DNA from 4 places in the Streptomyces sp. NPDC002076 genome. Region 1 is predicted to be linked to each of the others. Evidence: riboswitches for the same ligand, from Rfam matches in the RefSeq annotation. Region 1 holds a riboswitch; each other region holds the start of a gene.
The links. A riboswitch is a leader RNA that binds a small molecule or an ion and turns the genes downstream of it on or off. The one in region 1 is predicted to bind cyclic di-AMP.

Region 1 (6,979 bases):
AGGTGTCGAGGCCCTGGTCCTGGAGGGCGTACGCGTCGAGCTTGTTGTAGAGACCGATGCCTCGGCCCTCCTGGCGGAGGTAGAGCAGGACGCCGCCGCGGTCGGCGATGCGCTCGACCGCCTCGCGCAGCTGGGGTCCGCAGTCGCAGCGGGCGGAGCCGAAGACGTCGCCGGTCAGGCACTCGGAGTGCAGCCGCACCAGCGGGACGGCGCCGGGGGCGGGGTCGCCGAGGACGGCGGCGACGTGCTCCTGGCCGTCGGCCAGGCCGTGGAAGGTGACGAGTTCGGCGTCGACGCTGTAGCCGTCGTGGAAGCGCAGCGGAACCCGGACGCGGGCACGCGGCGTGGCGGCGGGGGTGTCGGGCATGCGGGTCCCTCCGGAGGCTGCTGCTTCAGATTTGAAGCAGCGTACCCGGGAGACCCTACCTCATGCTTCAAACTTAAAGCAATCAATTGTCGGAGGAGGAACACGAGGAGCGCCGCCGCCAGGGCACGTCCTCCGCCGCGGACTCGGCGCCGTCGCCCTGCAGTCCGCGTGCGATCCCGGTGCAGATCTCCTCCAGCTGCCCCACCTGTTCCGGCGTGAGCCGGTCGAACAGGGCGGCGCGCACGGTCTCGACGTGGCCCGGTGCCGTACGCTCCAGGGCGGCCATCCCCTCGTCCGTCAGCACGGCGATGCTGCTGCGTTTGTCCCAGCGGCAGTCCTCCCGGCGCACCAGCCCGTCCCGCTCGAGGCGGGTCACCGCGTAGGTCAGCCGACTGCGCGTGATCTTCAGTGTCTCGGCGAGGTCGGTCATCCGCAGCCGCCGGTCGGGCGCGTCGGACAGGTTGGCCAGCACGGAGTAGAACAGGTGCGGCATGCCGGCGTCCTGCTGGAGCTGTCGGTCGATCGCGTCCTCCAGGAGGTGCGTCGCGGCGAGATAGGCGCGCCAGGCGCGCTGCTCCTCGGGGGTGAGCCAGCGGGTCGTCATGCCGCCAGTGTAAGTTTGTTTCAAACTTGAACCAAGATCGAGCTTGAACCGAGCCTCGCCTCGCAGGAGACCGCGCCGATGTCGTACCCGTACGTGCTGCTGTCCGCCGCCGTCTCCCTCGACGGCTACCTCGACGACACCGGCCCCGACCGGCTCCTGCTGTCCAGCCCGGCCGACTTCGACCGGGTGGACGCGGTACGGGCCTCCGTCGACGCCATCCTGATCGGCGCCGGCACCATCCGTGCCGACAACCCGCGGCTGCTGGTCAACTCCGCCGAGCGCCGCGCCGCCCGCGTCCGGGCGGGCAAGCCGGAGTACCCGCTCAAGGTGACCGTCACCGCCACCGGCGACCTCGACCCCGACGCCAACTTCTGGCACACCGGCGGCGACAAGCTCGTCTACACGACCGACGAGGGCGCCGAGCGGGCGGTCCGCCGCGTCGGCGACACCGCCGACGTCGTCGCGCTCGGTCCGGGCCTCGACTGGGAGGCCCTGCTGTCCCACCTGCACGACGTGCGCGGAGTCGGACGGCTCATGGTCGAGGGCGGCGGCACGGTGCACACCCAGCTGCTGCAGCTGGGCCTCGCCGACGAGCTCCAGCTCGTCCTCGCGCCGCTGTTCGTCGGCGACCCGGCCGCGCCCCGCCTGTTCGGCCCCGGCGGCTACCAGGCCGGCCGGCTGCGCCTGACCGAGACCCGCCGGATCGAGGACGTGGTCCTCATGCGCTACGAGCCCACCGCCCCCGGCACCGGCCCGGCCGCCACCGCCGCCGACCGTCACTGGCTGCGCACCGCTTGTGAACTCGCCGCGCTGTGCCCGCCCTCGGAGACGGCGTTCAGCGTCGGCGCGGTGGTGGTCTCAGCCGACGGTACGGAGCTGGCTCGCGGCCACTCCCGGGAGGGCGAGGATCCCGTGGTCCATGCGGAGGAGGCCGCCCTGGCGAAGGTCGACCCGGCGGATCCCCGGCTGGCCGGTGCCACGGTGTACAGCAGCCTGGAGCCGTGTGCCCGGCGTGCCTCGCGGCCCGCGCCCTGTGCCGAGCTGATCCTTCGGGCGGGGGTGCGGCGGGTGGTCACGGCGTGGCAGGAGCCGGACACGTTCGTCGCGGCAGCCGACGGTACGGGGGTGCTGGTCAAGGGGGGTGTGGAGGTCGTCGCACTGCCCGAGCTGGAGGAACTCGCCAAGGCGCCGAACCGGCATCTGCTGGGCTGAGCCCGCAAACACTCAGGGCCCGGAATCCTTGGGATTCCGGGCCCTGAGCCTTCAGTAGCGGGGACAGGATTTGAACCTGCGACCTCTGGGTTATGAGCCCAGCGAGCTACCGAGCTGCTCCACCCCGCGTCGTTGTGTCTCTACTGTACACCACACGCTCATCCCCTCGGCGCCACACCGCCCACGGCCCCCTCGCCGGCCCGTGGTCACCGGCGATCACCTTCACCGACGGTGACCGGACGACCGCCCTCCGCGTAACATCTGAGACACCATCAAAAACGCCGACACTCATGTACGGCGGTCAACTCGCCCGATTTGCAGCGCTCCTGACCGGTAAGTCCGCGGCCGAAAACGTTAATGATCAAGCCGAACGGCTTGGAAAGTGGCTGTCAGGTCTATTAACGTTCGATAACGCAGCGCGGTCGTCCCAGCCGTCACAAGAGGCGGCTCCGTGCGCACGAGCCGAATCCCGCAAGGGAGCCGGGGAACCACCACCTTGGGGTGAATCGCGCGAATGCCGCACTTGGTATACGCGCGTAGGAGACCTTCCTGCTCCGAACCCGTCAGCTAACCCGGTAGGCGGAGGAAGGAAAGGAGCACGCCCGCGTGGCGTCCAACCGGCCCGTCCCAGAAGCCCCGTTCATGCCCCCGCAAGCCCAGCCGGAGACCTTCGGCTACGGCGCCTACCGCGCCGAGGAGGGGCCCTGGGAGGAGTGGAACCCCACCGAGGACTCCGTCGCCCCGCTCCGCGGCCGGCACCGCGTCGCCAAACAGCGCGGCGGTTTCGCGCGCAGCTCCACCGTCCTCGGCGTCGGCGTGATGGCCGCGGTCGGCGCGGGCGGCATGGCCAGCGCGAACACCGGCAAGCCGCCGGTCTCCATCTCCCTGCCGGACCTGGACTCCGTCGAGCACGTCTTCGGCGCCGGCTCCTCCGACGCGCACCAGGCCACCACCGGCCTCAGCAAGGTGGGCGTGAGCACCGACAGCGCCGACACCGGCAACGCCGGCGAGGCCCTGCGCAACCGGATCATGGCCCAGGCCGAGCAGCAGAAGGGCCAGGCCGACAGCAAGGCCACCGCCGCAGCGATCGCAGCCGCCGACCAGCAGACCGCCGACGCGGCCGCCAAGGCGGAGAAGGCGGCCGCCGCCAAGGCCGCCGCCGCCAAGCAGCAGGCGGAGGCCGACGCCGAGAAGGCCGCCGAGGCCAAGCGGCTCGCCGAGCTGGCCAAGCAGTACACGCTGCCGGTCGTCTCGTACACGATCACCGGCACCTTCGGGCAGCCCGGCGCGATGTGGTCCTCCGGCTACCACACCGGCCTCGACTTCGCCGCCCCCACCGGCACCCTCATCAAGGCCGTCCACAGCGGCACGGTCACCGAGGCGGGCTGGGCCGGCGCCTACGGCTACCGCACCGTCATCACCCTGGACGACGGCACCGAGCTGTGGTTCTGCCACCAGTCCTCGATCAACGTCTCCGTCGGCCAGAAGGTCTCCACCGGCCAGGTCATCGGCCGGGTCGGCGCCACCGGCAACGTCACCGGCCCGCACCTGCACCTGGAGGTCCACCCCAACGGCCAGGCCACCGCCATCGACCCGGCGCCCTGGCTGCGCGAGAAGGGCCTCACCCCCTGACAGCCGTCTGTCCGAGGGACTTTTGCACCGGCGGCGGAATGCGATCATCCGTCGCCGGTGTTGATGTGGAGCATGACTTCTCTGCGCACACTCGGCTCCTCCGACCTCGAGGTCTTCCCGCTCTGCCTCGGCGGCAACGTCTTCGGCTGGACCGCCGACGAGGAGACCTCCTTCGCCGTCCTCGACGCCTACACGGCGGCCGGGGGCAACTTCATCGACACCGCCGACTCCTACTCGGCCTGGATCGAGGGCCACAAGGGCGGCGAGTCCGAGACGGTCATCGGCAAGTGGGTCAAGTCCCGCGGCAACCGTGACCGCGTCGTCATCGCGACCAAGGTCAGCCAGCACCCCGAGTTCCAGGGGCTGTCCGCCGCCAACATCAAGGCCGCCGCCGACGCCTCCCTGCGCCGCCTGGACACCGACTACATCGACCTCTACTACACCCACTTCGACAAGCCCGAGATCCCGGTCGAGGAGATCATCGGCGCGCTGGACGAACTGGTGAAGGCGGGCAAGGTCCGCCACATCGCCGCCTCCAACATCAGCCCCGAGCGCCTGAAGGCCTCGCTCGACTTCTCCGACCGCGAGGGCCTGGCCCGCTATGTCGCCCTCCAGCCGCACTACAACCTCGTCTCCCGCGACACCTACGAGGGCCCGCTGCAGGACCTGGTCGCCGAGGAGGGCCTGTCCTCCGTGCCGTACTTCTCCCTTGCCGCGGGCTTCCTGACCGGCAAGTACCGCCCCGGCACCAAGGTCGACAGCGCCCGCGCGGGCCGCGCCCAGGAGTACGCCGAGTCCGAGCGCGGCCAGAAGGTCCTCGCGGCGCTCGACGAGATCGCCGCCGCCCACGACGCCCCCGTCGCCACGGTCGCCCTCGCCTGGCTCGCGGCCCGGCCGACGATCACTGCCCCCATCGCCTCGGCCCGCACACTCGACCAGCTCCCGGCCCTGCTGGGCGTGGTGGACCTGAAGCTGACGGACGAGGAAGTGGCGAGCCTGACGGAGGCGTCGGCCTGACCTTTCCGGTGGCTTCTCCGGCCGACAGCTGACCTCTTTCCGCCGCGACGGCGCTCAGCCACGACGGCGGATTCCGGCGGTGCCGAACCCTCCGCCACCCGACCGGCTAGTACTGGTACGGGTTGTAAGCGGAGTAGGGCACCGCCGGATAGCCGTAACCCGGCCAATACGCCGTAGGCGCCGGCACGGGCGCCGCGTACATCGGCCGAACCTGCGGAGCAACTCGCGCGGCGTACTCCAACGCCGGCCGGGCCACTTCCCTCCGCTGCCACAGCTCGTCCAGCAGCTCCCGCTCCCGTACGACGAAGTCGGCCCCTGCCTTCCCCTTCCGGCCCCGGTGCCGCAGGAAGGCGAGCGAGGTGGCGTACGCCTCGTACTGGGCCACCGCCCGCGCCGCCGGCCGGCCACCGTGGTGCCGGGCGTAGTCACGGGCCGTCCGCCGCGCCCGCATCGACCCGAGCGCGAGCGGCTCGGCCGGCCCCAGCCACCCGGCCAGCACATACGCCGGCAGCTCCTCCCGGACGGTCCGCAGCTCCCGCTGCCGGGTCCAGATCGCGAGCCAGGTCAGCAGCCCGAACACGGGCACCATGAATCCGCCGTAGACGGCAAAGAACCCGAACTCGCCGAAGGTGGAGGAGCCGTTCCAGAAGGCGTGCATGCTCATCGCGAGCAGCAGACCGCCGAGCGGCAGCAGCACCCGCCGGGCGCGCTGCCGCTCGGCGGAGAACGCGGCGAAGCCGAAACCGAGGCCGGTGAGGGTGGTGAACAGGGGGTGCGCGAACGGGGACATCACGATGCGCACGAAGAAGGTGGCGGCGGTGACGGAGGCGATACCGGGGCCGCCACTGACCTGGTCGGCGCCGAAGGCCGTACCCAGGTAGAGGATGTTCTCGGTGAACGCGAACCCGGTGGCGGTGATGCCCGCTATCACCACCCCGTCGACGACCCCGGTGAAGTCACGTCTGCGGAAGAGAAAGACGAGCAGGACGGCGGCGGCCTTGGCGGACTCCTCCACGATGGGCGCGATCACGGTGGCGCCCAGGGTGTCGGCACCGGCCGGGTCGGCGGTGGCGGTGGCTATCCACTTGGTCGCGAAGCTGTTGGCGACGATGGCTATCAGCGCCGCCGCGCACGCTCCCCAGGCGAAGGCGAAGACCAGGTTCCGCCAGGGCCCCGGCTCCACCCGGTCCAGCCACCGGAAGGCGGCTGTCAGCCAGGGCACGGGCAGCACGGCGAGACCGAGCCCGACGAGGAACCCCTCGGTGCCGGTCTGCCTGCGTACCAGCGCGAGGATGACGAGACCGGACAGCGCGAGCAGTGTGATCAGTGCTCCGTACCGCACCCACCTGCGCTGCCACCAGTGCGGATGGCGGAGCAGCACGGGGCCGTGGGGGCCTGGGGGATACGTCGGAAACGGAGGACTGGTGGCCACGGCATCGACCCTAACGGTGTCGGGACGCGGGGCTGGAGCGGTTTACCGGCCCTGATGCGGTACGCGACGGAAGAGCAGATCGTTCACCACATGTCCCTTGTCCAGTCCCTGCCCCTCGAAACGGGTCAGCGGCCGGAACTCGGGGCGCGTGGCGAAACCGCCGTCCGCCTGCGTGTTCTCGAAGTCGGGATGGGCGCTGAGCACCTCGAGCATCTGCTCGGCGTACGGCTCCCAGTCGGTCGCGCAGTGCACGATCGCTCCGGGCTTCAGCCGGGTCGCGGCGAGGGTCAGGAACTCGGGCTGGATGAGCCGCCGCTTGTGGTGCCGCTTCTTGGGCCAGGGGTCCGGGAAGTAGACCCGCAGCCCGTCGAGCGAGTCGGGGGTGAGCATCTCGCGGAGCAGGATGATCGCGTCGCCGTTGCCCACGCGGACGTGGGACAGCCCGTTCCGGTCGGCGAGAGCCAGCAGATTGCCCTGGCCCGGGGTATGCACGTCGACGGCGAGGATGTTGGTCTCCGGGTCGGCGGCGGCCATCTGCGCGGTGGCCTCGCCCATCCCGAACCCGATCTCCAGGACGACGGGCCGGTCGTTCCCGAACAGCTCGCCGAGGTCGATGATCTGCTGCCCGTCGATGTCCAGGCCCCACTTGGGCCACAGCCGCTGCAGGGCGTCCGCCTGCCCGGCGGTCACCCGGCTGCGCCGCGGCTGAAAACTC
Region 2 (6,979 bases), on a different contig from region 1:
ACCCCCGGACCCGGACCCCCGCCGCGACCAGGGCCGCGTTCACCTCGGCGAGGTCCCGCGCGGGCGGCTCACCGGTGACCCGGTCGCCGTCGGCGGTGACGTCCCCGACCCCCTGCTCCTTCAGCACCCGGGCCGCCTCGGCCGGATCCGGGGTGGTCACCACCAGCCGGCCGCGCGCCCCGGCCGCCAGGTCGGCCACCGCGCCCTGGGTGATGAGCCGGCCCCGCGCCATGACCGCCGCGTGGGTGCAGACCTGCTCGATCTCGTCGAGGAGGTGGGAGGAGAGGAAGACGGTCGTGCCGTCGGCGGCCAGCTCCCGGATCAGGGCGCGGATCTCGCGCATGCCCTGCGGGTCGAGACCGTTGGTGGGCTCGTCCAGGACGAGCAGCCGGCGCGGCTGGAGCAGCGCGGCGGCCAGACCGAGGCGCTGTCTCATACCCAGCGAGTACGCCTTCGCCTTCTTGCCGGCGGCGGCCGCGAGGCCCACCCGGTCCAGGGCGGCGGCGACGCGGGCGTGCCGGGTGCGCGGGTCGGCGGTCGGGTCGGCGGCGTCGTAGCGCAGCAGGTTGTCCCGGCCGGAGAGGAAGCCGTACAGCGCGGGGCCCTCGATGAGCGCGCCGACCTGCGGAAGGACGGACCGGGCCGCCCGGGGCATCGGGCGGCCCAGCACGCGTGCCGTGCCCGCCGTGGGCTCGATCAGGCCCATCAGCATGCGGATGGTGGTGGTCTTGCCCGAGCCGTTCGGACCGAGGAAGCCGAAGACGCTGCCCGCCGGGACGGTCAGGTCGAGGCCGTCGACGGCGAGTTGTCCGCCGCGGTAGCGCTTGGTGAGGCCGTGGGTGGCGATGACGCTCGCCTCCGCCGGCCCCGGGGCAGGCGTCCCCGCGTCCTCCCCCTGCCCGGGGGCACGCTTCCGCGCCTCCCTCGCCTCCCGCTCCGTGGCGGACGATCCGTCCATCGGCTCCCTCTCGATTCGCGCCTCCCTTGAAGAGTGAACGTACGGTCACGGTCCGTAGTTCCCGGACGGGGTCACTTTCCCGCGTTCGCCGCCTTCACCAGGGCGTCCTTGGTCACCGCGCCGGCGTAGACCTTGCCGTCGTCGGTGATCAGGGCGTTGACCAGGCGGGTGGAGAAGACCGTGCCCTTGCCGAACTTGCCGGAGACCTTGTCGCCGAGCGAGCCGAGGAAGCCGCCGAGGTCACCGCCCCGGGAGCCGGTCGGCAGGCCGCCCTTGGCGCCGCTGTCGAAGGTGGCGATGGACGTCCAGCCCTTGCCGAGGACATCGGCGCCGTTCATACCCTTGGCAAAGTCCTCGCCGGGCTGGGGCGCGTGCTTGCGAGCCGCGGAGTCCTGCTTCTCCTCCGTCACCTTGGCGCCCTTGGGCGGGGTGAAGGCGAAGGTGGAGCCGGCCGGCCGGCCGAAGGTGACCTGGGTGAAGCCCACGTCGAGGACGGCGGCGCCGCCGCTCTTCGGCGTCAGCGTGAACTTCAGCGGCATGCCCGTCTTCGCGTCGACGGCGATGCTGATGGCGCCCACCGTGGTGCCGGACTGCCTGGGCTTGATCAGCAGCTTGTAGGCGTCGCGGCCGGCGACCCGCTCGGTGCCGTCGACCGTGACGGACGTGGTGCCGTCCACCGACTTCAGCGCCTGGTCGGCGAAGTCCTTCGGCGTGGCCGGGGGCTCGGCCTTGCGGTCCTTGCCGGAGTCGGCCGAGGTGCCGTGGTAGACCTCGTTGGTCTTGCTGTTGTAGCCCCATACGTTCTTGCCGTTGTGGATGAGGCTGTACTCGGAGCCGCTCTCCAGCAGCGACAGCTTCTGCTTCTCGGGTCCGTCGGCGGCGACGCGCAACGTGTGCGTGCCGGAGACCAGCGAGGTGAGCTGGGACTGCGGGTCGGCGGAGGAGCCGTCGCCGGAGCCCTTGCCGGCGCCGGAGGCCAGATTGTTCGCCAGGCCGCCGAGGTCGGGCAGGCCGAGGTCGGTGTCGATGCGCACGGTGCCGGACAGTTGCTGCACGTCCGACTTGGCGATCTTCTCGATGAGCTGCTGTGCGGTGATCCTGGGTAGGTCGGGGTCACCGGAAGCGGCGAGCGCCGGGACCAGACCGATCGTGGCCGCCGCGACCCCCACCACGGCGACCGGGACCGCGTAACGGGCCGTCCTGCGGCGTCGGGCGTGCCGCTCCTCGTCCCGAGCGGCGTCCACTGCGTCGTCGGATTCGTACGGTGCCATGTGTGCCTTACCTCCGTCGTCGGCGGCGGCTGTTCTCACGCTGGTCCATCAGAGCCGCCATTCTCACCCGAATCGGTGAGGAGTGGTGATTTCCGTGGTTTCCATCTCACCAAATCGGCCATGAAGAAGCGTCAGACCTCGGGGCCAACTCCGCATACGACTGGGGTATGACACACGGGGGCAGGAACTCCCCCGACCCGTAGGGGTCTCACCGGAACGGAGGGGGCCGTACGGGGGCACGGAGGGGCGTACGGACTCATGGGGCGTACGGATCGCACGGCTGGAGGAGTTGCGCGACGGGCGGCCGGAGGCATGCCCGGGCGCCGACCCAGCGGCCCCTCGAACGGCCTGAGCGCGGCGAGAGGCACGGATGGAGACATCCCGGGGGCTGGCGGCCTGAACACGGCAAGGCGCACGGCCGGAAACGCTGCACGACGGACAGCCGGAAGCGTGCCTCGGGCGCACGGCCTGAACGGCGGCGAGGCGCACGGCCGGAAACCCGGCGCGACGGAGACCCGCAATCGCGTCCGGGTCGCGGCCGGAGCTGTGGTGTGGTGTGCGGCAGGCGGCCTGGTCAGCCGGCGCGGTGGACCACCGCGTCGCACAGCTCCATCAGCGCGGCCTTGGCGTCGCACTCGCGCAGCGGCGCCAGCGCGGCCCGCGCCTCCTCCGCGTACCGCACGGTGTCCCGGCGGGCCTGCTCCAGCGCGGGGTGGGCGCGCAGCGCGACCAGCGCCTCGGCGTGTCGGGCGTCGTCACTGAGATCGGAGTCCAGCAGCTCGCACAGGGCGATGTCCTCGGCCAGGCCGAGCCGGGCCGCCCGCTCGCGCAGCCGGAGCACGGGCAGGGTCGCGATGCCCTCGCGCAGGTCGGTGCCCGGGGTCTTGCCGGACTCGTGCGAGTCGGAGGCGATGTCCAGGACGTCGTCGGCGAGCTGGAAGGCGACCCCGAGCCGCTCGCCGTACTGGGTGAGCACGTCCACGACCGTCTCGTCGGCACCGGACATCATCGCGCCGAACCGGCACGAGACCGCCACCAGCGAGCCAGTCTTTCCGCCGAGCACGTCCAGGTAGTGCTCGACCGGGTCACGGCCGTCGGAGGGACCGGCGGTCTCCAGGATCTGGCCCGTGACCAGCCGCTCGAAGGCGAGCGCCTGCACCCGGACCGCCTCGGGGCCGAGGTCGGCGAGGATCTGGGAGGCGCGGGCGAAGAGGAAGTCGCCGGTGAGGACCGCGACGGAGTTGCCCCAGCGGGTGTTGGCGCTGTCCACGCCGCGCCGCACGGCCGCCTCGTCCATGACGTCGTCGTGGTACAGCGTGGCCAGGTGGGTCAGCTCCACGACCACGGCCGAGGGCACGATGCCCGGCGCGTAGGGATCGCCGAACTGGGCCGCGAGCATCACGAGCAGCGGCCGGAACCGCTTCCCGCCGGCTCGTACGAGGTGCTGCGCGGCCTCCGTGATGAACGGGACCTCGCTCTTGGTGGCCTCGAGCAAGCCTTCCTCGACAGCCGCCAATCCGGCCTGGACATCGGCTTCCAGAGCCTGGTCCCGCACGCTCAGCCCGAACGGCCCGACGACGGTCACGAGGGGTCTCCTGTCTGCTGGTGTCTGCTGGCGATTACACGGTTTGTCGATAGGTCGCTGCCATCACTCAAGTCAGCGTATCCGGTCCCTGTTCGATCACCGATAGCGCCCACCGGTCCAGCCTGGGCGGTATCGGATCACGACCGGTATGTTTTTGATCAAGTAATAAGAGCGGACATTTATCGACTTAACAGGAACCCACACGCTTTGTCGCGAGCCGAGGGGCGAGCGGAGTAATGCCTACACCCCAGACAACGACGGGCGCCACACCAGGGGTTCCGCCAGGGGCTCCGTCACGGCTTCCGCCACAGACCTCCATCGATCCACCCGAATCCATCTTGTCCGATTTGAAATACTTTGTTATTTCGTGAATTGGGTCACGTCGGTCTCCGGCGCCGAACACCCGTCAAACCCCCTTCCCCCCTTGCACCGTCCGCGAGTTGATGGTTGGCAGCCGCAAAGGATCAAGTACCCCATACGACACAGACCAAGGTCAAATGGCGCTTTGTACGCATCAGGTACTTGTTTCGGACATGTGCTCTCGCATACGTTCCGGACCGTCGGGCGGACGCCGAATCCTGCCGCCGCCCGTGTGACCCATCGACGAACTCATTCGTATGGCAGGAGCGGGGGACCCAGGTAAGTCGCCTGACCGGTCGGCACACGCCGCACCGGGACGGCTAGGGGTGAAGCCGTGCCTTCTCACGAAGGCGCGGCCGGGCACCTCACCGCCCAAACCCGACAGCTCACCTCGCAGGCGACGGAGAGGACTTCCCATGCCTTCTGCCGCTCGGCACCGCCGCCCCCGCACCAACCGCCTCGCCCGCACCCTCGCCGTCGTCGGCACCGGAGCCGCCGTCCTCGCCCTGCCGCTCATCGGCGCCGCCGGCGCATCCGCGGCCACCGGCACGACGACCACCAAGTCGGCCTCCACCACCCTCGCCGGGTACCCGAACAACCTCGACGGCTGGATCCGCCAGTCCCTCGCGATCATGGCCCAGAAGGGCATCCCGGGCACCTACAACGGCATCTACCGCAACATCATGCGGGAGTCCTCGGGTAACCCGTACGCCATCAACCTCTGGGACTCCAACGCCGCCAAGGGCATCCCCTCCAAGGGCCTGCTCCAGGTGATCGACCCGACCTTCAACGCGTACCACGTGGCCGGCACCGCCCTCAATCCGTACGACCCGGTCGCCAACATCACCGCGGCCTGCAACTACGCCGCCGCCCGGTACGGGTCCATCGACAACGTGTCCAGCGCGTACTGACCGGTCCCGCAGGCCGGCACGGCATCGGCCGCCCGGTGTGCCCACACCTGACGGAGGGGCGCACCGGGCGGCCGTCGCTTCCTCCCGAGACGGTCGTGCACCGGGACGCCGAGTACGGGCCGGGCACGGCCGCGTACTGATGTGCCGGTCAGTCGGTCGGGAACAGTCTTTCGAGGACGACGGCGATGCCGTCGTCCTCGTTCGACAGAGTGATCTCATCGGCCACCGCCTTCAGTTCGCCATGCGCGTTGGCCATGGCGACCCCGCGTCCCGCCCAGTCGAACATCGGGATGTCGTTGGGCATGTCGCCGAACGCCAGCGCCTCCTCCGCCGCCACCCCTAGCCGCTCGGCAGCCAGCGCGAGACCGGTCGCCTTGGTCACCCCGGACGGCTGGAGCTCCACGGTCCCCGGCCCCGACATGGTGACCGTGGCCAGCGAGCCCACCACCGCACGCGCCGCTTCCGCCAACTCGTCGTCGGACAGGGTGGGGTGGCGCAGCAGCACCTTGCTGATCGGCGCACACCACAGGTCGTCGCGCCGGCCGACCCGCACCGCGGGCAGGGTCGGGTGCGGCATCCGGTATCCGGGCTCGATGAGCGTGAGCCCGTCGACCCCGTCCTGGTCGACGGCCGCGTACACCTGCCCCACCTCGGCCTCGATCTTGCCGAGCGCCGTCTCGGCCAGCTCCCGGTCCAGCCGGACCGACCACAGCAGGCGGCCGGTCCCGGCGTCGTACACCTGTGCGCCCTGTCCGCACACCGCGAGCCCCGTGCAGCCGAGGTGCGCCAGCAGCGGCCGCACCCGCGGGGCCGGGCGGCCCGTCACCACCAGGTGCCGGGCACCGGCCCGCGCCCCCCGCGCGAGCCCGGCGAGCGACCGGTCGGAGACGGTGTCGTCGCCGCGCAGCAGCGTTCCGTCCAAGTCGGTGGCGATCAGTGAATATGTGGGGGAGGCTGCCATGATCAGAGAATACGGATACCGAGCCCCACCGACTCACCTTGTCGCCCTGCGCACTTACGTACTGGTCGACCCCAAGTAGTGCCCCGCGGTTCCTTGTTGATAAGAGGCAGCAGGTGCTGCAGGAGGTCTCAGCCGTGGGCCGCCGCCAGGTGTTTCGTCAGGCGCGGTGAGGCGAACTCCGTGCCGCAGACGAAGCGCATCACCGGTCCGTACGACGACGCCGCCGGCAGACCGGTGAAGTACAGGCCCGGAACGGACGAGACGAAACCGGGTCCGAGCTTCGGCGTGCCGCGGCTGACCGCGAGCCGGGTGCGCAGTTCGTGGCCGAGGAAGTCCATCGCCGCGATGTCGACCCGGTAGCCGGTGGCGGCGATGACATGGTCGGCGGTGAGCCGCTCGGTGTGCCCGCCGTGGGTGCGGACGGTGAGGACGGGGCTGCCGTCCGGTGCCTCGGCGTTCACGACCCGCTCCACGTCCTGCACCTGCACCGCGCTCTCGAAGCGCTCGCGCAGCCACCAGGCGCCGAGCGGACCGAGGACCCGGCGGACCAGGAAGTGGCGGGTGGCCTCGGGCAGGTAGCGGTAGGGGTGCGGGTAGTAGCTGAACGCCCACAGCGACCAGGCGCGGCCGAACGGAGACTCGGGGCGCAGCTTGGACTGCTTCCAGGGCGGCGCGCCGAAGGCGACCCGGCCGCGGCCGCGCGCGACGACACGCACGCGTGCCCCTGCCTCGGCGGCGAGCGCCGCCGTCTCCAGCGCGGACTGGCCCGCGCCGACCACGATGAGCTCCTTGCCGGCGAAGCGGCTCAGGTCGTGGTGCTGGGAGCTGTGCGAGACCGGGCCGGTGGGCGCCGGACCGTCGGCCGCGGCTCCCGCGAGCTCCGCCGGCAGGTGCGCCAGGCCCGACAGTCCGGTGGCGACGACGACCGCGCGC
Region 3 (6,979 bases), on a different contig from region 1:
TTGTCGCGTCCAGGTACCGGCGGGTACAGTCACCGCACTGCTCTGGCAGCCCCTGTTGTCGAGGCGAAAGAGAAGTTGGTGAACGACCGTCACCCGTCGGGGACCATGACCACCCCGGCCCCGGCTTCAGACGCCTCCGCCGCGCACTACGCGCCGTACGGGACGCATGGAGCCCCCTACGGCGACTTCACCACGTACGGCGGCTACGAGGCCACCGGTTTTCCGGACGGCACCGGCACCTTCGCCGCGGACCCGCTCTTCGGCAGCCTGCCCGGCGAGCAGAGCACCGGCGCGTACGACAGCACGCAGTGGCAGACCGGCCAGACCCCGAACTACGACCCGTACGCGGCCCAGCACCACGCCGCCTACGACTCCGGCGTCTACGACTCCACCGCCTGGACGATCCCCGCCCAGGCGACGGGCAACGACATCAGCGGCCAGTGGGACGCGAGCGCCTGGCTGCAGCCCGACCAGTCCGGGATCGCCCAACCGACCCAGCAGTGGGCGTGGGGCACCCAGACCTTCGAGTCGGGCACCTTCGACGCCACACAGTGGAATTCCGGCGGCCAGGCCGCGCCGGCGGAGGCCGAGCAACCTGCCGAACCGTTCGGCCAGCAGGCCACCGCCACCTTCGACCAGGTCGGCGACCCGCAGGCGACCGGGGCCTTCCCGCAGGTTCCGTACGGGCAGACCCCGTACGAGGACGAGGTCCCCTACGACGAGGTCCCCTACGAGGACACCGCCTTCGACGAACAGCAGGTCGGGGACGGCGGGTCGGGCACCGCGGGTGAACAGCCCGCCGCCGAGCTGCTGGACGACCAGGAGGACATCGCGCCGGCGCCCCGCGCCGGCTCGCGCAGCGCCGCGCGCTCCCGCCGGCGCACGACCGCGAAGCGCTCCGCGCTGCTGACCATCGCCGTCCCCTCGGTCTGTGTGATGGGCGTCGCCGGGATCGCCGCCGCCTCGGTCGGCGCGCTGACGGACAACGGACACGACACCACGGCCTCCGCCTCGGACACGCACGCGGTCAAGGCCTCGGTCGCCAACAGCAAGCTGGACACCCAGCTCAAGACCCTGTCCGCGGGCGCCCATGACTTCGCCGACCGGGCGAGCCGGACGCAGGAGCGGATCGACCTCAAGAACCAGCAGGAACTGGAGCAGAAGAAGGCCGCCGCGGCTGCCGCGCTCAAGGAGCGGCTGCGCCCCAAGTTCGTGCTGCCGGTCACGCAGAAGGGGCTCAGCGCCTACTTCGGCCAGGCCGGGGTGAACTGGATGTCCGTGCACACGGGCATCGACTTCCCGGTGTCGTACGGCACCACGGTGATGGCCGCGACCGACGGCGTCGTCTCCACCAAGTGGAACAGCGCCTACGGCAACATGATGATCGTGACGGCGAAGGACGGCACGCAGACCTGGTACTGCCATCTGTCCAGCTACCGCGTCGCCTCCGGGACGTCCGTCAAGGCCGGCCAGCCGATCGCCTACTCCGGCAACTCCGGCAACTCCACCGGCCCTCACCTGCACTTCGAGGTGCGGCCCGCGGGCGGGGCGGCCATAGACCCGCTGCCGTGGCTGCGGAGCCACGGGCTCGACCCGACGTAGAGCCCGGGGGCTTTCGCCCCAGACCCCCTACGGCCTCTCCCCTACAGCTTCTCCACCGGCGCGTACCGCAGCAGCAGTCGCTTCGGCTTGGCGTCGCCGAAGTCGATCGTCGCCTCCGCGTTCCCGCCCGTGCCCTTCACGGCGACGACCGTGCCGAGCCCGAACTGGTCGTGGGTGACCCGGTCCCCGACGGCGAGGGCTACCACCGGCTTCTCCGTGGTGCGCCGCGTGGCGAACCCGGACGCGCCTGATGCCGAGGAACGCGAGCGGGTCGAGGACAGCGAGGCCGCGATCCCGGAGGCCGGGCCGGAGGACACCTGCGCCGCCGCTCCCGTCCGCTTCCAGTCCACATGGGTGGCCGGGATCTCCTCCAGGAAGCGGGAGGGCGGGTTGTACGACGGCTGGCCCCAGGCGCTGCGCATCGCCGACCGCGTGAGGTAGAGCCGCTCCCGCGCGCGTGTGATACCGACGTAGGCCAGGCGCCGCTCCTCCTCCAGCTCCTTGGTCTGGCCGAGGGCGCGCATGTGCGGGAAGACGCCGTCCTCCATGCCGGTCAGGAAGACGACCGGGAACTCCAGGCCCTTGGCGGTGTGCAGGGTCATCAGGGTGATGACGCCGGAGCCTTCCTCGTCCTCGTCGGGGATCTGGTCGGAGTCGGCGACCAGCGCCACCTGCTCCAGGAAGTCGGCCAACGTGCCCTGTTCGCCCTCCCCGCGCTCCTGCTCGAACTCCAGGGCCACCGCCGCGAGTTCCTGGAGGTTCTCGATGCGGGTCTCGTCCTGCGGGTCGGTGGAGGCCTGCAACTCGGCCAGATAGCCGGTGCGCTCGAGCACCGCCTCCAGGACGGTCGCGGGGCCCGCACCGGACTCGACGATGGTGCGCAGGTCCTCCATCAGCGTGTTGAACCGCTTGACGGCGTTGGTGGAGCGCGCGGCCATGCCGTACGCCTCGTCCACGCGCTTGAGCGCCTGCGGGAAACTGATCTTCTCGCGCTGGGAGAGAGCGTCGATCATCGCCTCCGCGCGCTCGCCGATGCCCCGCTTGGGCACGTTGAGGATGCGGCGCAGCGGCACCGAGTCCTCGGGGTTGGCGAGCACGCGCAGATAGGCCAGGACGTCCCGGACCTCCTTGCGCTCGTAGAAGCGGACCCCGCCGACGACCTTGTAGGGCAGGCCGACACGGATGAAGACCTCTTCGAAGACACGGGACTGGGCGTTGGTGCGGTAGAAGACGGCGACATCGCCCGTCCTGGCCTCGCGCGCGTCGACCAGACGGTCTATCTCGTCGGCGACGAACTGGGCCTCGTCGTGCTCGGTGTCGGCGACGTAACCGGTGATCCGCGCGCCCTGGCCGGCGTTGGTCCACAGGTTCTTCGGACGGCGGGACTCGTTGCGCTCGATGACCGCGTTGGCGGCGGACAGGATGGTCTGTGTGGAGCGGTAGTTCTGCTCCAGCAGGATCGTCGTCGCGTTCGGGTAGTCCTCCTCGAACTGGAGGATGTTGCGGATCGTCGCGCCCCGGAAGGCGTAGATCGACTGGTCCGCGTCACCCACGACGCACAGTTCGGCGGGCGGGAGGTCGTGCTCGCTCGGCGGGGTGTCCTCGCCGTGTTCGCCGGTGCCGACGAGTTCACGCACGAGCGCGTACTGGGCGTGGTTGGTGTCCTGGTACTCGTCGACGAGGACATGCCGGAAGCGGCGGCGGTAGTGCTCGGCGACGTCCGGGAAGGCGCGCAGCAGGTTGACCGTCGTCATGATCAGGTCGTCGAAGTCGAGCGCGTTGGCCTCGCGCAGGCGCGACTGGTAGAGCGCATAGGCCTGGGCGAGGGTCTTCTCGAAGCCGTCGGTGGCCTGGGCGGCGAAGTCCTCCTCGTCGATCAGCTCGTTCTTCAGGTTGCTGATCTTCGCGCTGAACGACTTCGGCGGGAAGCGCTTGGGGTCGAGGTCCAGGTCGCGGCAGACCAGGGCCATCAGTCGCTTGCTGTCGGCGGCGTCGTAGATGGAGAAGCTGGAGGTGAAGCCGAGCTTCTTGCTCTCCCGGCGCAGGATGCGCACGCACGCGCTGTGGAAGGTCATCACCCACATCGCGTTCGCGCGCGGGCCGACGAGGTGCTCGACGCGCTCCTTCATCTCGCCCGCGGCTTTGTTGGTGAAGGTGATCGCGAGGATCTGGCCCGGGTGCACATGCCGCTCGGCGAGCAGGTGGGCGATGCGGTGGGTGAGCACACGGGTCTTGCCGGAGCCGGCGCCGGCGACGATGAGCAGCGGGGAGCCGGCGTGCACTACCGCGGCGCGCTGGTTGTCGTTCAGCCCCTCCAGGAGCGCCGCCGCGTCGAGGGCGGGACGCGGGGCGCCGTCGCGGTAGTACGCGTCCCGGTCCGGTGGCACGTCGAACTTCCCGCCGAACAGATCGTCCGGAAGCGGCTCCGGAGCATGATCGTCCTCGGGCGGCGGCGGGGGCTCCTCCTCGCGCCCGCGAGGGGCCTGGAGGTCCGCCAGGAAGCTGTCGTCAAAGAGGCTGCTCATCGCTCTACGAGTCTAGGGCGCCCCACCGACAACCGGTCGCCGTCCCCGGAACACGACCGGTCCGGAAAGGAGTTGATCTTCACCGCCGAAGGGCCCGCGCCCTGCTCACACAGGGGAACCACCCGATGACACAGAAGCGAAACCTGACTCAGGTCACGAAAATGTATCGGACATATCACGCACCAACCTTCACAGGGGTCACACGAGTTGGCTAGCGTGCGTTCGGGCCGCACGACCCCTACCGGCGAACCTCGCCGGGCCGCGCGGCCCCCGCCGAGTCCGGCGTGCCCCGCAGGGCGCCCGGAGCCGGGGACCCACCGACCTTTGGGGTGAATCGGCCGGCTCCCACCCGGGACGCCGCCGTAGGGCAACCCTTCCGAACCACCGCCCGAACCCGACAGCTAACCCGGTAGGCGGCCCACTGGAAGGAGTCGCCTCTCTTGGCGTCGCACCGCAAGCCGCGCCCCGGCGGGACCATCGGAACCGGCCTTCGCGCTCCCGCCCTCGCCACCGCCGCCCTCACCTCCATGGCCGTGCTCTCGCAGACCGCGGAGGCCGCCCCGAGTACCGATCGCGCCAAGCCGAGCCTGGAGGAGGTCGAGAAGAAGGTCGACGATCTCTACCGCCAGGCGGAGTCGGCGACCCAGAAGTACAACGCGGCCAAGGAGCGGACCGGCAAACAGCGCGGCCGCGTCGACGCCCTGCGCGACGACGTCGCCCGGCGCACCGCACGCCTCAACAAGGCCCGTGAGGAGCTGGGCTCCTTCGCCGCGGCCCAGTACCGCACCGGCGCCGCCGCTCCGGACACGGCCACCTTCCTGCTGGCGAACGACCCGCAGGACTACTTCGACCAGACCCAGCTGATGAACCGGCTGACCTCGCGGGAGAAGAGCGCGGTCGACGACTACATCGGCGAGCAGGCCGCGACCATGAAGAAGCGGCGGGAGGCCGCGGAGAGCCTGCAGACGCTGAGCGACTCGCAGCACGACCTGCAGACCGCCAAGGCCACCGTGCAGAAGAAGCTGGCCTCGGCGCGCGAGCTGCTGTCGCAGCTGACGGCGCAGGAGAAGGCGCGGCTGGCCGCCATCGAGCGGCAGAAGGAGCAGGAGGCGGCGCGCAAGGCGGCCGAGCTGGCGAAGCAGCAGGCGGCTCAGCAGCAGGCCGACTCGTCCTCGTCGTCGTCCACCTCCACGGGGTCCGGCTCCGGATCGGGTTCGACGGGCTCCGGCTCGACGGGGTCCACCACCACGTCCAGCTCGTACGACACGAAGGCCCAGAAGGCGATCGCCTTCGCCCGCGCGCAGATCGGCAAGCCGTACGTGTGGGGCGCCACCGGGCCGGACTCCTACGACTGCTCGGGCCTCACCCAGGCCGCCTGGAAGGCCGCCGGCGTCACCCTCCCGCGCACCACGTACGACCAGGTCAACGCGGGCACCACGGTCTCGCTCGCCGACGCGCGGCCGGGCGACCTGATCTTCTTCTACGACGACATCAGCCACGTCGGCGTCTACATAGGCAACGGCATGATGATCCACGCCCCGAAGCCGGGCGCGTACGTCCGCGAGGAGTCGATCTACTACGGCGGCGAGTCGATCATCCACAGCGTGGTCCGCCCGGGCTGACCACCCACCCCGGGCACGGGCGCGCCCCGCTCCACGCGCGTGTGCCGTCGAATCGCCGGACCACGCGCGCATGTGCCGACGTCTTGGGGCCTCGCCTCGAGGCCTCCGGGCGTGCGTCGGCCGAGCGCGTGCCGATGCGCGCGTACGGGCGTTTTCCCGCCCACGCGCGCGTGCGGCCGTTCCTCCGTCGATGCGCGCCACGTGCCGGCCTTCCTGCGTCCACGCGCGCCGCGTGCCGACTGTTCCTCCGTCCACGCGCCATCGACCTTCCTGCGTCCACGCGCCACCGGCTTCCTGCGTCACGAACCCGGCGCCGGCTTCTTCCGGTCCGCCGCGCGTACCGGCGTTTTTGCTGTCCACACGCGCGTGCCCTTCCGGGCGGGACCCCCGCGGCTCCCTAGCATCGGGCGCATGCCCGGCATCTCAGGTCTGCGCATGTGGTGGGCGGGGCGGTCTCCCGCGGCCGGGGCCGCCGTGATGGCGACCGGCATCCTGTCGGTGGGGCTGCACATGACCGGCGACGAGACGCTCTCCCAGGCGGTGCTGGCGCTGGCGTGCGTCGCCTGGGCCGCGCTGGCCGCCGAGTTCCTGCTGCGGCTGGTCGGCGAGCGGCAGCGCTGGGCGACCGAGGCGGAGAGTCCGGGCGCGCTCACCTCCGTCGCCGCGACCACGGTGCTCGGCACCCGGATCTCGGCGCTGGGCCTGCGGGCCCTGGCCGAGGCGCTGCTGGCGCTCGCGGCGGTGCTCTGGCCGGTCCTGCTGGTCCTGGTCGTACGGCGCTGGAGGCCGCGCATGCCGGGGGCGGTGTTCCTGTGTTGTGTGGCCACAGAGGGGCTCGCCGTACTGGCCGCCACGCTGTCCACGGCCGGGCGCACGGCGTGGCTCGCGCACACCGCCCTGGTGCTGTTCTGGCTCGGCCTGGTGCTCTACGGCCTGGCGCTGGCCCACTTCGACGCACGGCAGGTGCTGGAGGGGGCGGGCGACCACTGGATCGCGGGCGGTGCGCTCGCGATCTCGGCGCTGGCCGGGGGAAACCTGCTCATCGCCGGGGACTCGGGCATGTACCTGTGGAACGCCGACGACCGCGGCGTGCTGCGCACCGCGACGGTCGCACTGCTCGTGCTGGATCTGGTCTGCTACGTCGTCCTGCTGGCCGCCGAGGCGGCCCGGCCCCGGCCCGGCTACCACGCACTGCGCTGGGCGACCGTGTTCCCGATGGGGATGACGGCG
Region 4 (6,979 bases), on a different contig from region 1:
GGCCTCCCGCCGCCACTGCCCGTACTTGACGGCTTCGGCCAACGCCCGCACGGCACGTTCGGCGGCGGGGTAGGCGGGGATGAGGTGCATGCCCTCCGGAGGACTGGCCGCACCCGCTCTCGCGGTGGGCAGGCGTTCCGCAGCACGGAACAGGCGGGCACCGCCCTCGGTACCGGGTGCCTTGTCAACGGCCGCGGGTGCGGTACTGGCCGCTGCCGACAAGGCCTCCGCAAGCCCCCCGAGCTCCACATGCACCACCAGCACCGGCTTCCCCGGAACGGCAGCCGCGGCCGACCGCAACGCCTCCGCCAGCTCCGCATCCCCCGGCGACGCTTCCCCGATCGCGGGGATCGCCGTCACCACGACGGAGTCGCACGACTCGTCGGCCAGCGCGGCGCCCAGCGCCCGATGGAAGTCCTCCGCCGTCGCCCCCGTCGTCAGGTCCAGCGGACGCGAAGGCCGCAGCCCCTCCGCCAGACACCGGTCGTACGTCAGCACGCCCAGCGACTCCGAGTTCCCCAGGATCGCCACCCTCGGCCCCGCCGGCAGCGGCTGCCGGGCGAGCAGCAGCCCCGCGTCGACCAGCTCGGTGATCGTGTCGACCCGGATCACCCCGGCTTGCCGCAGCAGCGCGGAGACGGTGGCGTGCGGCAGCCGGGTGGCCCGCACCGCGTGTCCCTGCGGCGTGGAACCGTCCCCCTGCACCACGACCAGCGGCTTCGCCGCCGCCGTCCGGCGCGCGAGGCGCGTGAACTTGCGCGGGTTGCCGATGGACTCCAGGTACATGAGGGCGACGTCGGTCTCGGGGTCGTCGTACCAGTACTGGAGGACGTCGTTGCCGGAGACGTCCGCGCGGTTGCCGGCGGAGACGAAGGTGGACACGCCGGTGACCCCGGTGACCCCTCCGCCGCGCCGGTGCAGCCGGGACAGCAGGGCGATGCCGATGGCGCCGGACTGGGCGAACATCCCGATACGGCCGGGGCGGGGCATCTCCGGGGCGAGGGAGGCGTTGAGGCGCACGTCCGGCGCGGTGTTGATGATCCCGAAGGCGTTCGGGCCGATGATCCGCATGCCGTACGCGCGTGCCTGCCGCACGAGGGCCCGCTGCCGCTCGCGCCCCTCGGGCCCGCTCTCGGCGTACCCGGCGGAGAGCACGACGAGCCCCTGCACCCCGTGTTCGCCGCACTCGGCGACCACGGCGGGAACGTGCTCGGCCGGTACGGCGACCACGGCGAGGTCCACCGGACCGCCGATGTCCCGCACGCGCCGGTAGGCCGGCACCCCGTCGACCTCACCGAGGCTTTCCGGGAAGGCCTTGTTCACGGCGTGCAGCAGGCCGCCATAGCCGGCGTCCCGGATGTTGCCGAGGACGCTGCGGCCCACGCCGCCGGGGGCGCGGCCCACGCCGACCACCGCCACCGAGCCGGGCATGAGCAGCCGCCGTACCGAGCGGGCCTCGGCGCGCTGCTCGCGCGCTCGCTGCACGGCGAGGGAGCGGTCGGTGGGTTCGAGGTCGAACTCCAGGCGGACGACGCCGTCCTCGAAGCTGCGCTTCTGGGTGTAGCCGGCGTCCGTGAACACCTTGATCATCTTGGTGTTGGCGGGCAGCACCTCGGCGGCGAAGCGGCGGATGCCGCGCTCGCGGGCGACCGCCGCGATGTGTTCCAGCAGGGCGGAGGCGACCCCGCGGCCCTGGTGCGCGTCCTGCACCAGGAAGGCGACCTCGGCCTCGTCGGCGGGCGCCGAGGCGGGCATGCCGTCGGCGCCGATGCGGTCATAGCGTACGGTGGCGATGAACTCGCCGCCGATGGTGGCCGCGAGTCCCACCCGGTCCACAAAGTCGTGGTGCGTGAAGCGGTGGACGTCCTTGGCGGAGAGCCTGGGGTACGGCGCGAAGAAGCGGTAGTACTTCGACTCGTCCGAGACCTGCTCGTAGAAGCTGACCAGGCGGTCGGCGTCATCAACGGTGATGGGCCTGATGCGCGCGGTACCACCGTCGCGCAGCACCACGTCCGCCTCCCAGTGGGCGGGGTACTGGTGCCGGTCCTGCCGGTCCGCCGAGGTCTGCATGGGCCCCAGAGTACGGCTCGCGTCCGACAACGGCGCAGGGCAGTCTGTGGAGGACGGAAGCCGGAACCGAGGCCGCGGTTCCGACGCCACGCCGGGGCGGACGAAGGTCCGCTCCGGGGCATGCTTCGCGATATGGGAAACTGGTCTAGACAACCCTGAAGACTGAAGGGCAGCAACACATGGCTGAGCGCCGCGTCAACGTCGGCTGGGCCGAGGGCCTCCACGCCCGCCCCGCCTCCATCTTCGTCCGAGCCGCCACGGCCGCAGGCGTCCCGGTGACGATCGCCAAGGCTGACGGCAACCCCGTCAACGCGGCCTCCATGCTGGCTGTCCTGGGCCTGGGTGCCCAGGGCGGCGAGGAGATCGTGCTGGCCTCCGACGCCGAGGGTGCGGACGTCGCCCTCGACCGTCTGGCCAAGCTGGTCTCCGAGGGTCTCGAGGAACTGCCCGAGACGGTCTGAACAGCAGCACGCTGACACACCGGAGCCGCGTCGCCCTTTTCGGGCGGCGCGACTCTGCGTTTCCGGGCTCTTTGCGCACACACCGGAATTGAGGCAGCGGGAAATGCTGCGCAGCCGAATACCTCTTCTTTGTATACGGCGCCCGTGTTAATGCTGGAGGCCCGACATGTTTACGGCGTGTTGCGAAGTCCTCACACGCTCGCCGGCCCCGGAAAAGCGCAGCCGGTGCACGGCCGTCGCGCGCTCGGTGTGCAGCGCCGTGAGCGCCCGCGCGCGCTCCCCGTCGCCGCGCGCCACCGCGTCGACGATGGCGCCGTGCTCCGTCCAGTAGTCCACCGGGCTGGACGGCGCCTCCACCGCGTACATCCAGGCGATCTTGTGCCGGAGCTGGCTGAGCATCGCGGTCAGCGAGGGGCTGCCCGAGGCCTGGGCGAGCGTCTCGTGGAACCAGCCGCCCAGCGAGCGCAGATCGTCGCTGTTGCCCCTGCGGGCCCGCTCCTGGCCCAGCCTGACCAGGCCGCGCAGCACCTTCAGATGGGCCTCGGTGCGCCGCTGGGCGGCCCTGGCGGCGCCGAGCGGCTCCAGCAGCAGGCGCATCTCCAGCAGGTCGGCGGCCTCCTGCTCGGTCGGCTCGGCCACGCACGCGCCTGCGTGCCGTCGGGTCACCACGAAGCCCTCGGCCTCCAGGGTGCGCAGGGCCTCGCGGACGGGGACGCGCGAGACGCCGTAGCGGCGGGCCAGGACTTCCTCGGTCAACCGGCCGCCGCGCTCGTAGACACCCGCGACGATGTCGTCCCGGATGGCCGTGCACACCGAGTGCGCCGGAATACGCATGACCGACCTCCGCCTTAATCCCCGTGAAACGTCGACGATGGACGCCTGTCCCGTGACTCTATTCCAATGAGCCGCAATTTCCGACGGCGGGCCAGAATCCATGGATATTTTTTGGTCAGCGGATCGGGTGCGCCCCTGAAAAGACGACGAAAGCCCCGGCTCGGTGAGCCGGGGCTTCGCATGCCGCGCGATGAGGCGTCAGACGTTCACGCCGTGCTTGCGGAGGTAGGCGACGGGGTCGACGTCCGAGCCGTAGTCGGGGGTCGTACGGGCCTCGAAGTGCAGGTGCGGGCCCGTGGTGTTGCCGGTCGCGCCGGACAGGCCGATCTGCTGGCCCGGGGTGACCTGCTGGCCCACCGAGACGCCGATCGACGACAGGTGGCCGTACTGGGTGTACATGCCGTCGGCCATCTTGATCACGATCTGGTTGCCGTACGCGCCGCCCCAGCCGGTGGAGACGACGGTGCCGGAGCCGACCGCGTGCACCGGGGTGCCGCTCGCGGCGTGGAAGTCGATGCCGGTGTGCGAGCCGGAGGACCACAGCGAGCTGCTCGCCCTGTAGCCGGTGGAGACGTAGGAGTTCGCGATCGGGACGACGAAGGCGTTCATCAGGCGCTTGCGCTCGGCCTCCCGGGCGGCGCGGGCCCTGGCCTCGCGCTGCTCCTTCGCCCTCTTCGCCGCGGCCTCCTCGGCCGCCTTCTGCTCGGCGGCCCGCTGCTGCGCGGCGGCCTGCGCGTCGATGTGCTCGGCCACGTCGTCACTCAGGGTGAGGACCGGCGTGAGGCCGGTCTGCTCCACGGTGTTCTCGGCGGCGAGCGCCGGGGAGGCGGCCAGGGTGCCGATGACACCGGTGGTGGTGAGGGCCGCGATGCCTGCCGCCTGAGCGGTGGTGCGCTTGACCCGGCCGGGCTTGCGGTGCTTCCCGGTGGCGCACATGAACGCCATGGAGTGGCTGGTCCTTTCCTTCCTTCTCGCCTACCGGGTTAGCTGACGGGTTCGGAGCAGGAAGGTCTCCTACGGGCCCCCTCGCCAAGCGCGGGCGCCCGATTCACCCCAGGGACTGCGTGGGTCCCCGGCTCCCCTGGCTCGCGCCGTACGGGGACTCGGCGATGGCTGTCCGGTGCCGCGGGTGCGGCGCACTACCGACGAACAGCCCGGGTGACGCTACGTAAGCCTGCTTTCGAACCCCAAACGGATCCGGGCTTTTGTAGCGCATCCCACAGGGCAGACAGGCAACCTCCGCCTCAAATCGGGCATCCCGAAAAAGGAGTGAGAACGGCAGGGGCCCTGACGGTCCGTAGACCGTCAGGGCCCCACGCACGCGTGCGGTCACTCGGCCGCCACGACCGTCACTTCACCGATGCCGAGCGCCTCCACCGGTGCCTTGATCTGGGAGGCGTCACCGACGAGGACGGTCACCAGACGGTCCACCGGGAAGGCGTTCACGACGGCCGCCGTGGCCTCCACCGTGCCCGTCGCGGCCAACTGCTGATAGAGCGTCGCCTGGAAGTCGTCGGGCAGATACTGCTCGACCTGGTCGGCCAGCGTGCTCGCGACGGCCGCCGCGGTCTCGTACTTGAGCGGCGCCACCCCGACGAGGTTCTGCACGGCCACGTCCCGCTCGGCGTCGGTCAGACCGTCCGCCGCGAGGGTGCGCAGCACCTTCCACAGGTCCTCCAGCGCCGGGCCGGTGTTGGGGGTGTCCACGGAGCCGCTGATGGCGAGCATCGAGGCGCCCGTGCCGTCCGGCGCGGACCGGAGGACCTGGCCGAACGCGCGCACACCGTAGGTGTAGCCCTTCTCCTCCCGCAGGACGCGGTCCAGGCGGGAGGTGAGGGTGCCGCCGAGGCAGTAGGTGCCGAGCACCTGGGCGGGCCACACCCGGTCGTGCCGGTCGGGGCCGACGCGGCCGATGAGCAGCTGCGTCTGCACGGCGCCGGGCCGGTCCACGATGACCACGCGCCCGGTGTCGTCGGCGGTCACCGGCGGCACGGGCCGCGGCTCGCCCGGCGTGCCGGTCCAGGCGCCCAGAGTGTCGCCGAGCAGCGCGTCCAGGTCGACCCCGGTGAGGTCGCCGACCACCACTGCGGTGGCCGTGGCGGGGCGTACGTGCCGGCCGTAGAAGGCGCGTACGGCGGCGGCGTCGATCTTCTCGACGGTCTCCTCGGTGCCCTGGCGGGGGCGCGACATGCGCGAAGCCACCGGGAACAGCTCCTTGGAGAGCTCCTTGGCGGCCCGGCGGGAGGGGTTGGCCAGCTCGTGCGGGATCTCGTCCAGGCGGTTGCGGACCAGCCGCTCCACCTCGCTGTCGGCGAAGGCGGGCGCGCGCAGCGCGTCGGCGAGCAGGCCGAGGCCCTTGGCCAGGCGCGAGGCGGGGACCTCCAGGCTGAGCCGGACGCCGGGGTGGTCGGCGTGCGAGTCCAGCGTGGCGCCCGCGCGCTCCAGCTCGGCGGCGAACTCCTCGGCGGAGTGCTTGTCGGTGCCCTCGGAGAAGGCCCGCGCCATGATCGTGGCGACGCCGTCCAAGCCGGCCGGCTCGGCGTCCAGGGGCGCGCCCAGCAGCACCTCGACGGCGACGACCTGCTGGCCGGGGCGGTGGCAGCGCAGCACGGTCAGGCCGTTGTCGAGCGCGGTGCGCTCGGGCGCCGGGAACGCCCAGGGCTTGGCCTCGCCGGCCTGCGGCTGGGGATGGAAGTCCATGGTGGCGAGCTCGGTCACTTGGCCGTCTCCTCGTTCTCGTTACCGGCCTCTACGGTGGCTTCCTGCTCCGGGTCCTCGGGGACGTCGGCGTCCGGGGCCTGCTCCGGGGACTTCGGTTCGTACACCAGGACCGCGCGGTTGTCGGGGCGCAGACGGGCCTGGGCGATCTCCTGGACCTCCTGCGGGGTCACCTCCAGGACGCGCTTGACGGCGGTGAGGGCGAGCTGCGGGTCGCCGAACAGGACGGCGTACCGGCACAGTTCGTCGGCGCGGCCGGCGACCGTGCCCAGCCGGTCCAGCCACTCGCGCTCCAACTGGGCCTGGGCGCGCTCCATCTCCTCGGCCGTGGGGCCCTCCTCGGCGAACCGGGCCAGCTCCTCGTCGATGGCGGTCTCGATGACCGGCACCTCGACGTCACCGGAGGTCTTCACGTCCAGCCAGCCCATGGAGGGCGCGCCGGCGAGGCGCAGCAGGCCGAAGCCGGCCGCGACGGCCGTACGGTCGCGGCGGACCAGCCGGTTGTACAGGCGGGAGGACTCGCCGCCGCCGAGGATGGTCAGGGCGAGGTCGGCGGCGTCGCACGCGCGCGTGCCGTCGTGCGGAAGGCGGTAGGCGGCCATCAGGGCGCGCGCCGGCACCTCCTCGACGACGACCTCGCGCTTCTGCTCGCCGATGACGTCCGGCAGGGAGCCCTCACGAGGGGCGGCCTTGCCGTCGTGGGACGGGATCGAACCGAAGTACTTCTCGATCCAGGCGAGGGTCTGCTTGGGGTCGATGTCGCCGACCACGGAGAGCACCGCGTTGTTCGGCGCGTAGTAGGTGCGGAAGAACTGGCGGGCGTCCTCCAGGGTGGCCGCGTCCAGGTCCGCCATCGAGCCGATCGGCGTGTGGTGGTAGGGGTGGCCCTCCGGGTA

Region 2: another riboswitch for cyclic di-AMP. It lies ahead of ACWCQS_RS03380 (transglycosylase SLT domain-containing protein); the one in region 1 lies ahead of ACWCQS_RS14465 (M23 family metallopeptidase).
Region 3: another riboswitch for cyclic di-AMP. It lies ahead of ACWCQS_RS02420 (NlpC/P60 family protein); the one in region 1 lies ahead of ACWCQS_RS14465 (M23 family metallopeptidase).
Region 4: another riboswitch for cyclic di-AMP. It lies ahead of ACWCQS_RS33025 (M23 family metallopeptidase); the one in region 1 lies ahead of ACWCQS_RS14465 (M23 family metallopeptidase).

Annotation. Positions count from the first base shown of each region.
Region 1 is NZ_JBSFDI010000006.1:18,372-25,350, reverse strand. Features, by position in the region: gene ACWCQS_RS14485 (GTP cyclohydrolase II) at 1-367, opposite strand, end outside; gene ACWCQS_RS14480 (MarR family winged helix-turn-helix transcriptional regulator) at 450-971, opposite strand; gene ACWCQS_RS14475 (dihydrofolate reductase family protein) at 1,050-2,183, shown strand; tRNA gene ACWCQS_RS14470 (tRNA-Met) at 2,239-2,312, opposite strand; cyclic di-AMP (ydaO/yuaA leader) riboswitch at 2,634-2,780, shown strand; gene ACWCQS_RS14465 (M23 family metallopeptidase) at 2,790-3,815, shown strand; gene ACWCQS_RS14460 (aldo/keto reductase) at 3,888-4,832, shown strand; gene ACWCQS_RS14455 (PrsW family intramembrane metalloprotease) at 4,939-6,264, opposite strand; gene trmB (tRNA (guanosine(46)-N7)-methyltransferase TrmB) at 6,307-6,979, opposite strand, start outside.
Region 2 is NZ_JBSFDI010000001.1:705,408-712,386, forward strand. Features, by position in the region: gene ACWCQS_RS03365 (ATP-binding cassette domain-containing protein) at 1-958, opposite strand, end outside; gene ACWCQS_RS03370 (LolA family protein) at 1,030-2,229, opposite strand; gene ACWCQS_RS03375 (polyprenyl synthetase family protein) at 2,804-3,814, opposite strand; cyclic di-AMP (ydaO/yuaA leader) riboswitch at 4,406-4,587, shown strand; gene ACWCQS_RS03380 (transglycosylase SLT domain-containing protein) at 4,591-5,085, shown strand; gene ACWCQS_RS03385 (HAD family hydrolase) at 5,234-6,046, opposite strand; gene ACWCQS_RS03390 (FAD-dependent oxidoreductase) at 6,175-6,979, opposite strand, start outside.
Region 3 is NZ_JBSFDI010000001.1:515,572-522,550, forward strand. Features, by position in the region: gene ACWCQS_RS02410 (peptidoglycan DD-metalloendopeptidase family protein) at 79-1,602, shown strand; gene pcrA (DNA helicase PcrA) at 1,644-4,127, opposite strand; cyclic di-AMP (ydaO/yuaA leader) riboswitch at 4,433-4,538, shown strand; gene ACWCQS_RS02420 (NlpC/P60 family protein) at 4,568-5,749, shown strand; gene ACWCQS_RS02425 (tellurite resistance/C4-dicarboxylate transporter family protein) at 6,161-6,979, shown strand, end outside.
Region 4 is NZ_JBSFDI010000019.1:72,015-78,993, forward strand. Features, by position in the region: gene ACWCQS_RS33010 (bifunctional acetate--CoA ligase family protein/GNAT family N-acetyltransferase) at 1-2,070, opposite strand, end outside; gene ACWCQS_RS33015 (HPr family phosphocarrier protein) at 2,250-2,531, shown strand; gene ACWCQS_RS33020 (GntR family transcriptional regulator) at 2,679-3,365, opposite strand; gene ACWCQS_RS33025 (M23 family metallopeptidase) at 3,564-4,310, opposite strand; cyclic di-AMP (ydaO/yuaA leader) riboswitch at 4,324-4,484, opposite strand; gene ACWCQS_RS33030 (M16 family metallopeptidase) at 4,695-6,083, opposite strand; gene ACWCQS_RS33035 (M16 family metallopeptidase) at 6,080-6,979, opposite strand, start outside.